Regions from separate parts of the Planococcus sp. S3-L1 genome, predicted to be linked through region 1. Evidence: riboswitches for the same ligand, from Rfam matches in the RefSeq annotation. Region 1 holds a riboswitch; each other region holds the start of a gene.

Region 1 (4,397 bases):
TTTAGCAGAAGCAATCCCTTGAATCATTTCTTGTCCAGGTTTGATGCCAAACTGATCTGCAAGACGGTTTTGAAAAGAGGAAATAGCCAAATTCATGAGTAACAAACTTGCTTTTTTGTCTTTGATCACTTTGAAAATGTCGGTTTCTTTCCATTTGCTGTCTTGAGTTACCGATTCATAGCGCTGCGCATCTAATTCGATGCATACCGAATCCGGTCGCTCGGTTTCAATGACGGCTTTCACCTGCTCTGCACTAGCTTTAGAAACGTGTGCCGTACCGATTAGGATTAATTCTTTGCCGTTGTATTCTAGGCGTGTGATATTGTCATCCAACATGCTGTACTTCCTTCGCAGAGCTATATTTCTTTCCATGCGAAATGAAAAGACTGTCTATTTTATATAATGAATCACATCAGCAAAAATATCAATGCTGCACCCTTTTATTTGCATGCTAAAAGTGATTTTCACTTTAGGTGCCATCACAAATCAGTTGCATTAAACGTGTCGCCTTCTTTTAAATTACCGGCTTGAAAGCCTTTTTTAAACCATCGCTGGCGCTGTTCGGAACTACCATGTGTAAAACTCTCAGGTACAACGTAACCACGGGACCGCTGTTGAATGGTGTCATCCCCTACCGCACTTGCGGCTGTCAATGCTTCTTCTAGGTCACCTTCTTCTAAATAGCCCATACCTTGCGCATGGTGGGCCCAGACGCCCGACAAATAATCCGCTTGCAACTCCAAGCGTACTTGCACTTTATTGTATTCTTCTTCACTAAGCTGGCTGCGAAGTGGCTGCACGTCTTCCATAACACCAAGAAGATTTTGAACGTGGTGTCCAACTTCGTGTGCCACGACATACGCCATGGCAAAATCACCGGGTGCTTGAAATTGGGTTTGTAGGTCATTGTAAAAACTCAAATCAATATAAAGTTTGTAATCGCCTGGACAATAAAAGGGTCCGACGGCTGCGCCTGCTGTTCCACAGGCAGACTCGACGCTGCCACTATACAAAACGAGTGTCGGCTCAACATATTCCATGCCTTCTTCTTTAAAAACTTCTGTCCAAACTTGTTCCGTATCCGCTAGAACGACTGACACAAATTCAGCCAATTCTTCTTCTTGTGGAGTTGATTCGTAAGACTGGTTTGAAGTCGTTCCTGAGGATCCACCCAATTGATCAAGAATGACACCTGGGTCGCCTCCTAAAAAAGCCACTAATAACACAATTAAAATACCGCCGATGCCGCCTCCTGCTACTAGCGCTCCACCTTTCCCTCGCCGATCTTCAACGTTTCTACTGGCTTTTCTACCTTTCCATTCCATAGGGGTCCCTCGTTTCACAATTGTTTTACTGTAAATATACCCTTTAGAGCACTAGTTCTAATCCATTTTAGACAATCGATAAATTAAAAATCGTTCGCGCGGATCTTTATGGAAATCCGACAATTGAATTTCTTCTATTAGCTGAAAAACTCCGTTAGCTTCCAGATAATCACTGTAATCTTGAGAGGCAAAAAACAAAATCATGTCTACCGTCCGTGGAGATTTTTCGACTGAAGCTAAAATTTTATTCACAAATGCGATGAATATCGCCACTGAAAAAGGGTTAAAGAAATAGAATACGGTATCGTCTGCTGTAACTGGGTATTTCTGAGCTAAGCAATTACAAAAGTTAATGTGAAACTCTGCACCTTTGTGCTTTTTCGCGTACTGTTTTTTATTTTCGAGGGCTTCTGTGTAAAATGTCGGATTCATTTCGATGCCTACACTTTTTACACCAAAAAAATGATGCACATAAAAATTCAAGCGCCCTTTTCCACAGCCAACATCAACGATACAATCTTCAGGAGACAGGCTATAATGCTCAAACAATTTGTCGAGTAAATCGTAAGGTGTAGGCTCATAACGATTATGATGCAAAGAGGCATTAAATCCTTGCTGGTTTCCTGTTGTTGCAATGGCTAGCAGTTGGTCATAGGCTTGCTCACTCATTCTATCTCTCCTCGGTTATAATTTTTTACGTTCTTCATCTTGCAATTAATAGAAACATTTGTTATAGTACAGCTAATTCAATATTTCTTGCTCTTGTTTTTACAAGAGTAGGATAGAGGCGCAAAAACCATTAGTACGCAAAACGAGGATGATGAGATCCGTTGACGTTTGCCGAAAGGGGGATTTGCCGAAGTGGCGGAGATCTCACATTTCCGTGCGCTGGGTCTGCATTTAATAAATGCAGGACTGTCATATAGGAAACTATATGGAGGGCTATCTGATGCACAGGAGCAAATGGTAAACATTGTTTCTACTGCAGCAACAGGACCTCCTGTTGCTGCTTTTTTGTTTGTTCCTGACGGGCCTCTCACCTCTAAGCTTCGAAAAAAATTAGAAAAGGGTGTGTTCTGTATGAATTTCGGCCAAGTAATTACAGCAATGGTAACACCATTCGACCAATACGAGGAAATTGATTTTCCGGCAACGCAAAACTTAATCGAGCACTTGATTGCTAATGGATCTGACGGCCTTGTCGTCGCAGGAACCACAGGCGAATCGCCAACTTTATCGATAGAGGAAAAAGTAGAATTGTTCCAGTTTACCGTCAACACTGTTGCTGGACGGATTCCGGTCATCGCAGGAACCGGCTCGAACAATACGCGGGCATCGATTTCTTTGACTCAACAAGCAGAGAAAGTCGGCGTAGATGGCATTATGCTAGTTACGCCTTATTACAATAAACCTTCACAAGAAGGCATGTTCCAACATTTCCAAGCCATTGCGGAGTCGACTCATCTACCTGTCATGCTCTATAACATTCCAGGACGTAGCGTCGTTAACTTGCTTCCAGAAACCGTCATCCGCTTGTCTCAAATTAACAATATCGTTTCTATTAAAGAAGCGAGCGGTGATTTGGATGCTGCTTCAGAAATTATTGAACACACAGCTGAATCTTTTACTGTCTATAGCGGCGATGACAGTCTGACTTTACCGATGCTGTCTATCGGTGGTGCGGGCATCGTTTCGGTTGCTGCACATATTATCGGCAACGATCTGCAAGACATGATTACGAGTTTTAAAACAGGTGATGTGAAAACAGCAGCAACTATTCATAGACGGTTATTGCCAACAATGAAAGCATTGTTCGCTGCGCCAAATCCATCTCCAGTTAAAGCAGCACTGCACATGACAGGTGTTCCGACTGGCGGCGTTCGGTTGCCAATGATTGCACTGACTGATGAAGAAACCCTGACGTTACACAAGTCTTTACCCAGTCTGCATTCAGAAGCAGTGACAAATTGACTAACTAAAAAAAACGCTGAAGTCTAGGAACTTCAGCGTTTTTTTAATTAAGTGACATTCATCTGATGTAAGACACGTTTCAGGCTGCCACCAATTTCAATGTCTTTTAAATCGACGCCAATACCAACAAGCATCGCTGCAATTTCTGGACGAATTCCCGTGAGAACCGAGCGTATACCTACAAGCTTTAGCGACTGAATGATTTTAATAATTTGTTCTGCAACGATTGAGTCGACTCTCACGACACCTGACAAATCTACAATCAATACCGTAATTTTTAGTTGATTTGTTGCTAGTAAGGTTTTCTCCAGTATATAACGAGCTCGGTCTATTTCAATGCTACCCACTAGTGGTAAAACGGCAATCTGATCACTGACCGGGACAACGGGTGAGGAAAGTTCAAGAAATTCTTTTCTTGCGCATGCCAATTTTCGTCGATATGAAACTGTGTAGGCTTCTGTATAGGAAACAGCTGCATAATCCAGTAACGAATGAAAGGTTTCCATAATATCAAAAACGACTTGAATGGCAACTTTTTTGTGAACGGCTTCTGTTTTGATGACTGTTCCAATGTGTTTTCGGAACAGAGAAACTTCTACAAGTGCGTCTTCTAATGATCGATTGTTTTCGAGAAAAAAATTACCTGTTTTTTCTCCCCACCGTTGAATATTCGCATAAACTCCTTGAATGTCGCAGCTATTGCTAATGGATTGTCCAATTAAATCCACAAAATCGATTCGGATTCTATTGACGACTTCGATAAAATCTTTATTCATTTGCAACTGCTCAGCCTGAAGATTGGTATTGACTTCCTCATGAATCAATTGTGCGATCAATTCTTTATCTAACGACACGCGTTCCCCCAATAACCGATTCTCTTTTTCCATAAGACCTCCAGAGGCAAAGATATTTTGTACGCTAAGTATAGCTGGTAAACGAATGGTTGCAATGAGTCCAGTTCCCTATTTTTCCCAATAAATAAACATCCGTTTTTAAAGACGGATGTTAAAGGTAGTTCTTTATTCATTGCCGAAGACACAATTTCTTCCATTAGCTTTTGCTTTGTATAGAAAACCATCCGCTCTAGAGAGCAAGCTTCCT
Region 2 (4,397 bases), on a different contig from region 1:
ATACCAAGGCTTGCCGTCTTTGTAAGTCCAAATACGTCCACCTTCTCCACGAGCCGATTCTGACATTAAGCGCAGTTTATCGTCTCCTGGAATCGCTGTCGGGTGAATTTGGATAAATTCGCCGTTTGCGTAATAAGCTCCTTGTTGATAAACGATAGAAGCCGCTGAACCTGTATTAATAACAGAGTTCGTCGATTTCCCAAAAATAATTCCCGGTCCGCCAGTTGCCATGATAACAGCATCCGCACGGAACGATTTAATTTCCATGGTCGTCATGTTTTGAGCTGTGATCCCTTTACCAACGCCTTGCTCATCAAGAACAAGACCGAGGAATTCCCAACCTTCATATTTCGTGATCAGTCCAGCCACTTCATAGCGACGAACTTGCTCATCTAGTGCATATAATAGTTGTTGACCCGTTGTGGCACCAGCAAACGCTGTTCTGTGGTACATTGTTCCACCAAAACGACGGAAGTCCAATAGACCTTCTGGCGTACGGTTAAACATAACGCCCATCCGATCGAACATCCGAATAATTCCAGGTGCCGCATCTGCCATTGCTTTCACGGGACGCTGGTTCGCTAGGAAGTCTCCACCGTAAACGGTATCATCAAAGTGGATGTCTGGAGAATCCCCTTCACCTTTTGTATTAACCGCTCCGTTGATCCCGCCTTGTGCACATACTGAGTGGGACCGCTTAACTGGAACGATTGAGAATAAATCAGCGGGAGAGCCTGCTTCTGCAACTTTAATTGCTGCCATTAAGCCAGCAAGGCCACCACCGACGATTGTAATTTTGCCCTTCGCCATGTTAGTATTCACTCCTCTTTTAGTTCACCAATGATTGAAACATTCTTAAACGAATGCAAACAATGCTCTGATACCAATAACCGATAACACAATAAATACTAGAAGTGTGAAATAAGTTGCGTTTTTTTGTGCTGCTGCAGATTGTGTAATTCCCCAAGTAACAAGGAACGACCAAAGCCCATTTGCAAAGTGGAAAGTTGCTGCCACTACACCAACAATGTAGAATGCCATCATCCAAGGGTTGTCTAAGATGTTTGCCATCATGTTAAAGTCAGCTTCAGCAGCTGCTCCGATTGCAACTTGGAATCTTGTTTCAAAGATGTGCCAAGCGATAAAGACTACTAGGAAGACTCCAGTATAGCGCTGTGCAACAAACAACATATTGCGCATATAGCTATAATGCCCAGGATTGTTCTTCGCAGTAAACGCTATGTATAGGCCGTAGAACGCATGATACAAAATCGGCAGGTAAATGACAAAGATCTCCAGGAAAATGACGAATGGAAGATGTGCCAAAAAGTAAGATGCCTTGTTGAATGCCTCTTCCCCCTGTGTAGCAAAATGGTTGACAATTAGGTGCTGCGTTAAGAATATACCGATAGGAATAATTCCCAACAATGAGTGCAGCCTACGCATAAAAAATTCACGATTGTTATCCAAAATTTTACCCCCCTCAAAACATTAATTGGTAGCGTTCAAGATAGACGATTCGTATGACTATACCTGAAGCCACGCACCATCATGATACAATAATATGACATATTTATTGTACTCCCCCCCTCAAGGAGCGTCAAGGCAACATAACTCCTTTAAACCGATAGCGCTTATGGATTTCGCAGGCGATTACCTTCTATCTAGAGGAAATGTATCGAAATAGAATCGATTTAACAGCATTCCCCCAAAAAAGCGATTCTCTAATTGAGAATCGCTCTTTCCAACTATTCTAGTACAAACCACTGTGTAGACATCATTACTATATCAGCATTGAGAATTTGAACATTTTGTGAATTTTTTTACTAGCTTTTATTACATTAGGAATTCATTATTTATGAGTGGACTTCTACCGCAGCCAATCCGTACGCTGCATGTAAAGCATTCGCTGATTTGTTCATATCTACTTCTGGCACAACGACTGAAATTTTTATTTCAGAGGTACTAACCATCTTCACCGGAACTTCTTCGCTTCTTAAAATATCGAACATCCGAGCTGCGACTCCAGGATTCGATACCATGCCTGAACCTACTATCGACACTTTCGATAAGCCGACTTCTACATTTAGTGTCAGAAAACCAATGGCATCTTGTGCTTCCGTTAAAACTCGGCGTGTTTCTTCAAGGCTTTCCTGGCTAATAGAAAAAGAGACAGACGGTGGAAATTCATCACTGATGCTTTGAACAATAATATCTACATCAATGTGATTTTCAGCAAGCTTTGTAAAAATAGTAGCAAGAGATCCGTTGAATGGCTTTTTGTAACTCACAGTTACGCGCGCTATTCCTGGTTCGAATGCCACACCTCTAACGATTAAATTTTTCTCCACAGTGATCACCTCTTGTATGATTGTGCCAGGCTCGTCTGAATAACTTGCTCTGACAGATAATGGTACCTTATTGTTTTTTGCGAATTCGACCGCTCTCGGATGTAGTACGCCCGCTCCGAGATTAGCAAGTTCCAACATTTCATCATAAGAAATTTGGTGTAACTTGCGTGCACCTGTTACATACCGTGGATCTGACGTATAGACACCGTTAACATCTGTATAAATCTCACATTTTTCCGCTTTTAGTGCTGCAGCAAGCGCAACGGCAGTCGTATCCGATCCACCGCGACCAAGGGTTGTAATATTACCAATTGTATCCACTCCTTGAAAACCGGCAACCACACAAAGATAACCATTTTCCAACACACGTTCAAGACGTTCTGTATTTATTTTAATGATGCGTGCATTACGTGGTACGGATTCTGTTTCAATTCCTGCCTGCCATCCAGTAAAAGATAAAGCTTCATGACCCAGTTTCTTGAAAGCCATCGCCAATAACGAAATCGTAATTTGCTCACCTGTTGCCAGTAACATATCCATTTCTCGCTTTGGCGGTTCCGCTGATATTTCTCCCGCTAATCCGAGCAACGTATCAGTTGTCTTACCCATCGCCGAAACAACAATGACTACGCGTTTGCCTGCTTGTTTTTCACGAATAGCTCGTTTGGCAACTCCGATAATTTTTTCTGGAGTCGCGACAGAAGTTCCTCCAAATTTCATGACGATCGTTTTCATTCCATCCACTCCCACATTTAGTATGTGGCCCTCAAAATGACTAGCGATCATGCCACTAGACACAAAAAAAGGTAGCTCCCCGCAACCGCGGGAAACTACCTCTTATCATGTACGAAAAAAACGTCCATGTGAGATAGCCCTCCAGAGATTGACTCTGACAGCTCAGCACTTGTTAAATGCAGAACCAGCATGCGTAATAGCAGTCATACGCACACTTCGGCGACCGTCCCTTTCACCATCCTTCGTAGATTCTGCAAATCTCCAGATGCTTACTATTGACGTTCGCGCCTCTATCATCACTTTTCCAAGTGATTTACTTATTCTTCTACGATACCATGTTACGACTCGCTTGGCAATGTGCCTTGTTTAAAATGCTGTTCAATAGAGATTGCTAGCGCTTCTGGCATTCCTGCCTGTTGGATTTGTTCTACTGATGCTTCTTTGATTTTTTTAACAGAACCAAAATGTTTCAGTAGCTGTTGCTTACGTTTGGGGCCAACCCCTTCAAGCCCATCAAGTGCTGATTGAATTGAATTTTTTCCACGTAACTGACGGTGAAACGTAATAACAAAACGGTGGACTTCGTCTTGAATCCGTTGAAGCAAGTAAAAAGCTTCACTCGTCCGTTTTAGTGGCACAATTTCAGCAGGTGAACCATACAGCAATTGAGAAGTTTGGTGCTTAGCGTCTTTTGCTAGACCCGCAATTGGGATAGATAAACCGAGTTCATCTTCTAAAATTTCACGTGCCGACTCCATTTGTCCTTTTCCTCCATCAATAACAACCAGGTCAGGTAAAGGTAAACCGTCCTTCAATACACGTGAATAACGTCGACGGATAACTTCTCGCATCGCCGCGTAATCATCCGGCTTTGACGCATTCCGAGTCTTGTATTTGCGGTAGTCTTTTTTAGAAGGCTTGCCATCAATAAACGTAATCATTGCAGATACTGCATCAGCGCCTTGAATATGCGAGTTATCAAAAGCTTCGATGCGAAGAGGCACTTCAATATTCATCGCCTCACCCAAATCTGTACACGCGCCAATGGTTCGTTCTTCTTGTCGCTCTAACAATTGGAATTTTTCTTTAATGGCCACTTCCGCATTTTTCTTAGCAAGTGCCACCAGCTCTTTTTTCTTGCCTCGTTGTGGAACGAGTACACGAACGCCTAGCCATTCTTTTAACATGTCGGGATCATCCGCTTCAGGAATTAAAATTTCACTCGGTTTCACATGGTTGGCTTTTTCATAAAATTGCCCGAGATACGTTAAAAATTCCTCTTCCGGATCACGGTACAAGGGGAAAAGCGAT
Region 3 (4,397 bases), on a different contig from region 1:
GCTGTTGCTACTTCACTTACTTCAACACCTTGTTGCGATGCCATAAACCCAAGAGCTGCGAAAACACCGATACCAGCTAATAATTCAAAGCTTGAGTTGGCAAAACCTGTGATAAAAGCGTTATTTGTAATGTCCGACTTTTTAGGAAGATAGCTTGAGTACGTAATCATAATGGCAAATGCGACAGATAAACTAAAGAATATATGTCCATAAGCTGCGACCCAAACCGACGGATCCATAATAGCGCTAAAATCTGGTTGGAAGAATGCTTCTAGTCCTACCAATGCCCCGTCCAGTGTAACTGCACGAATAACTACTGCCAAGAAAATGACGACTAAAGTTGGAATGAAAATCCGGTTAGCCACTTCAATTCCTTTTTTCACTCCTGCAAGCAAAATTCCGAGTGTAATGACCCAGACCAGCACTAGAGGAATAAATACGCCCCAAACAATTCCACCTGTTTGCCCTGGGCTAACTGTCAGTTGCAAAAATTCATTGAATAAGAAATCTTGTGTATCTGTGCCCCATGCCTGATTGATTGAAAATATAGTATAGCGCATTGCCCAAGCGATAATAACGGCATAGTACACAGATATAATGAAGGACACAAATACTGCCCACCAACCAAGCCATTCTAGTTTTTTACCACCCATTCTAAAGAATGATAATGGTGCAGAACCTCGGTACTTATGACCAATCGTAAATTCAAGGATTAAAATTGGTATACCGGCAGTTAATAATGCAAATAGATATGGTATGAAAAAGGCACCCCCACCATTTTCAAAGGCAACATACGGAAAACGCCAAATGTTACCTAAACCTACTGCAGAGCCGACAGCTGCCATGATAAAGCCGGCACGTGTACCCCATTGCGAACGTTCCATCACTCTTCCCCCTCTGTATTCCCATTCTATTTACATAAAAATAGGAATTTTGTTTGTTTTCAGATTATTAACTAATCTAAAAATAGTATACCGAGAGAGCGCTTTAATGTAAAGACGATTTCACAATATAATTCGAAAAAACTATTGCAGCAAAAGTAAAAAGACAGAGAAATAGCTTCTCTGCCTTGATTTCATTATATATTTTGTTGTTTTTCAATAATAGTTGTTCGTTGTGACCAGACAACAAAGAGAACGGCTAACACGGCTAAGACTACGCCTAACGAAATCAATAGCGAACCAGTGAAACCTATGACAATGTACCCAATTGCAGCAATACCTGCAGCGGTTAACGCATACGGTATCTGAGTTAAGACATGGTCCATATGATTGCTTCCCGCTCCTGTCGAAGACAAGATCGTCGTATCGGAAATCGGTGAACAATGATCACCAAAAACCGCTCCTGCTAACACTGCTGATAACGCTGGCAATAATAAGGATGGGTCAGCCTCAATCATAATTGTACCGGCAATCGGTAATAAAATACCGAAAGACCCCCACGATGTTCCTGTAGAAAAAGCCATAACACCCGCTAACACAAACAGTAAAACGGGAAGAATAGCTGTCGGAACATTGCCTTCAGACACAACGCCTGCTAAATATGCACCCGTTTCAAGTAACCCGATCAAAGAAGTCAGCGACCAAGCAAAAATCAAAATTAGCACTGCACCCATCATTGATTTGATACCTGCCCAAATGCCTTTGCCAATCCAGCCCACATTAGCTGTTTCGTTCTTTTTCATTTGCATAACGTATAAGATAATGGACGTTAATGCGCCTAGCACACCACCTGTTAATAAGGAAGCTGGCACATCCGTATTTTCAAAAATCAACCAAATATCAAATACTTGATCTGCGTTCTGATAGCCCGTCCAAATCATTGCTCCTACTGTACCAACGATCAACAATAAAATTGGTAGTAATAAATCTCTCACATGTCCATGTGAATGAGTTGGAAAATCTTCTTTCATTTCACCTGGAATGGTTTTGTTAGGATCAAAAAGTTGACCTTCCGTAATCGCAAGCACTTCATGTTTTTTCATTTCACCAAAATCAACATCACGAATAGCAACAAAAAAGACAATAGCTAGAGAAGCGACTACATAAAAGTTCATCGGTGCCATCCATAAGAAAGCTTCTAATGCGGAATATTCAACAAAAGTTTGTCCTGCTAAAATCGTCGCAATAATCCCAATAATTGCAGCTCCCCAACTTGATACGGGAGAAACGACACAAACAGGCGCAGCAGTCGAATCGATAAAGTATGCGAGCTTAGCGCGTGACACTTTGTAACGATCAGTAATTGGACGTGCAACTTGTCCTACAGCTAAAGCATTGAAATAGTCATCGATGAAGATCACAATTCCAAGAACTACTGTCAGAACCTTCGCCCCTCTTCGCGACTTGATACGTGTGGAAGCCCATTCAGCGAAAGCATGACTGCCTCCTGATAAACTAACGAATGCTGTAATAATGCCAAGCAACAACAAGAAAAGAATGATAAAGACGTTATAAGCATTGAAACCTTCATTCCAAAAAATAATCGTAAATGATGTTACAAGCTCTTGTAAGGCATCAAGTGGTGCAAACCATGTCAATATTACAGCTGCTGCTACAATACCGGTACCTAGCGACAATAGCACACGACGCGTTAAAAGTACCATAACGATTGCAATAATCGGCGGCAAAATCGAAAAAATTGTATTCTCCATAAAAACTCCTCCTAATTTTTGATGGGTGAAAAATGAGATAAAAAAAGCCGACCTCTCCAATTGGATAAAGTCAGCCTTCTACAATTCGTCTGTGCATTAGAACATCAAACAACCCTGTAGCTCCCCATTTAAGCTGTTGCTCAAATGACAGTGACATTCTTATTTAGAATGACCCCAATCCATCTTCTTAGACCTAGAAAATCGATTTCGGCAAAACTTCCTTTCAGATGCGTTCAACGCGGTCAAACTCGCGCATCTTACTGATCAGTCCTGCAGCCTCTACCCACCAATATATATTTCTTTATTAGCATAGCCCAAAATCACCATAAAATCAACTGCGTTTATATTCCGAATAGGCCTTCTACTTCAAGGCTTTGCTATGAAAATACTCGCTAAACACATCACGCAGAAACTCTGGCATAAAATATGTCTTAGCCGCTCTTTTTAAGCTTGGGAAAAAGTAGCCAAACGTTAACATGTCTAACGTAACCAACCGGTAAGTTTGATCGTGCACTGCTAGTTGCCCATTGATATAAAACCGGTGATTCATAATTTCCATATTCAAATGAATCATCTTGCCAAATACCGCGCCGCGGAATCCCATTCCTTTTAACTCGAGCTGTGGCCATTCTGAGTTCAAAGACTGCAAATAAATCTCCTTTAACTCTGCTCCGCTTAGCTCGACAAGACAAGGGTTGATTGGATGAGGCAACATTTGATGAAAGTTGTAGCGAGTCATCGCACCTTTTGCCATATCTTCCATAAATATTCCGGCATTAAATAACGCACAATCGGCTTCTGTAAATTCAATCAGCGCTTGTCCAAACAAAGTTGCCAGCTCTGAATCTTTAAACCACTTTGCTTTTAGCGTCTTGTCGCTATGAAAAACTAACTCGTTCATTTGTATTTTTCCCTGCTCGATTAGCAGTTCATCAAATCCTTCTTGTTCTTCGCGTAACCGAGACACTTCAACGAGTTGCGCAGTGGTTTTTTCAAATGCTTCTGCTACAGCAATATGACCAACGTAAAAACCGAATTTTCCTGCAGCACCTAGCAAAGTGTTCCCTTGCCATTTGCCTTCATGAAAAACATGATGCGTATGTGCCCCCAAAATAATATTGATTTGTGGACAAAGATCCACCAATAACTCGTCTTCTTTAATGCCAAGATGTGATAAGCAAATAATTAAATCCGTGTGTTCTTCAATTTCTTTTACTGCTTGAATAATAGATTCTTTGGCATCTGTAAGTCGCCAACCCAGTTTATGATAAAAAGGTGTAAACTCTGCGGTTGCACCTACTAATCCAATCCGTGTTCCGTTTGTTGTACGGATAATATGATAGGGCTTAGCCCATTGAGGTCGATTGCCACGCAAATCAAATAAATTTGACACCACCACTTTAAAATCGGCTTGAACATACAAATCAGCAAGCTCTTCTTTTGACAGTGTAATGCCTTCGTTATTGCCAATCGTCACAGCATCGTATTGCGCTTCGTTTAGCAATTGCACATTGCCTTTGCCTGCTGTGCCTTCTGTATAAGGATGCGAACGATCAACATGGTCACCAATATCTAAAATAAGACAGACGTCGCCTTCTTCTTCGTGCCATCTTTTTCGTTCAGCTAAAAACGATTTAATCTGTGGCCAATTTGTAAAATGGCTATGCAAATCATTCGTATGATAAATATGAATAGTTTCACTCATGAAAACACCTCTTTAAGAACTAAATATTCCTTCGTAAAT

What was found. A riboswitch is a leader RNA that binds a small molecule or an ion and turns the genes downstream of it on or off. The one in region 1 is predicted to bind lysine.
Region 2: it holds a riboswitch for lysine, as region 1 does, so the genes downstream of both, QMF37_RS04585 (aspartate kinase) here and dapA (4-hydroxy-tetrahydrodipicolinate synthase) in region 1, are expected to answer to the same signal.
Region 3: it holds a riboswitch for lysine, as region 1 does, so the genes downstream of both, QMF37_RS10230 (Na+/H+ antiporter NhaC family protein) here and dapA (4-hydroxy-tetrahydrodipicolinate synthase) in region 1, are expected to answer to the same signal.

The regions. Positions count from the first base shown of each region.
Region 1 is NZ_JASISN010000001.1:9,918-14,314, reverse strand. It holds gene QMF37_RS00090 (TraB/GumN family protein) at 1-336, opposite strand, end outside; gene ypfJ (KPN_02809 family neutral zinc metallopeptidase) at 480-1,325, opposite strand; gene QMF37_RS00080 (class I SAM-dependent methyltransferase) at 1,383-1,994, opposite strand; lysine riboswitch at 2,100-2,278, shown strand; gene dapA (4-hydroxy-tetrahydrodipicolinate synthase) at 2,406-3,296, shown strand; gene QMF37_RS00070 (STAS domain-containing protein) at 3,344-4,183, opposite strand; gene QMF37_RS00065 (GGDEF domain-containing protein) at 4,316-4,397, opposite strand, start outside.
Region 2 is NZ_JASISN010000003.1:123,558-127,954, reverse strand. It holds gene sdhA (succinate dehydrogenase flavoprotein subunit) at 1-810, opposite strand, end outside; gene QMF37_RS04590 (succinate dehydrogenase cytochrome b558 subunit) at 856-1,470, opposite strand; gene QMF37_RS04585 (aspartate kinase) at 1,857-3,086, opposite strand; lysine riboswitch at 3,213-3,387, opposite strand; gene uvrC (excinuclease ABC subunit UvrC) at 3,425-4,397, opposite strand, start outside.
Region 3 is NZ_JASISN010000009.1:34,764-39,160, forward strand. It holds gene QMF37_RS10225 (sodium-dependent transporter) at 1-884, opposite strand, end outside; gene QMF37_RS10230 (Na+/H+ antiporter NhaC family protein) at 1,079-2,653, opposite strand; lysine riboswitch at 2,763-2,943, opposite strand; gene QMF37_RS10235 (bifunctional metallophosphatase/5'-nucleotidase) at 3,015-4,358, opposite strand; gene QMF37_RS10240 (sulfite exporter TauE/SafE family protein) at 4,371-4,397, opposite strand, start outside.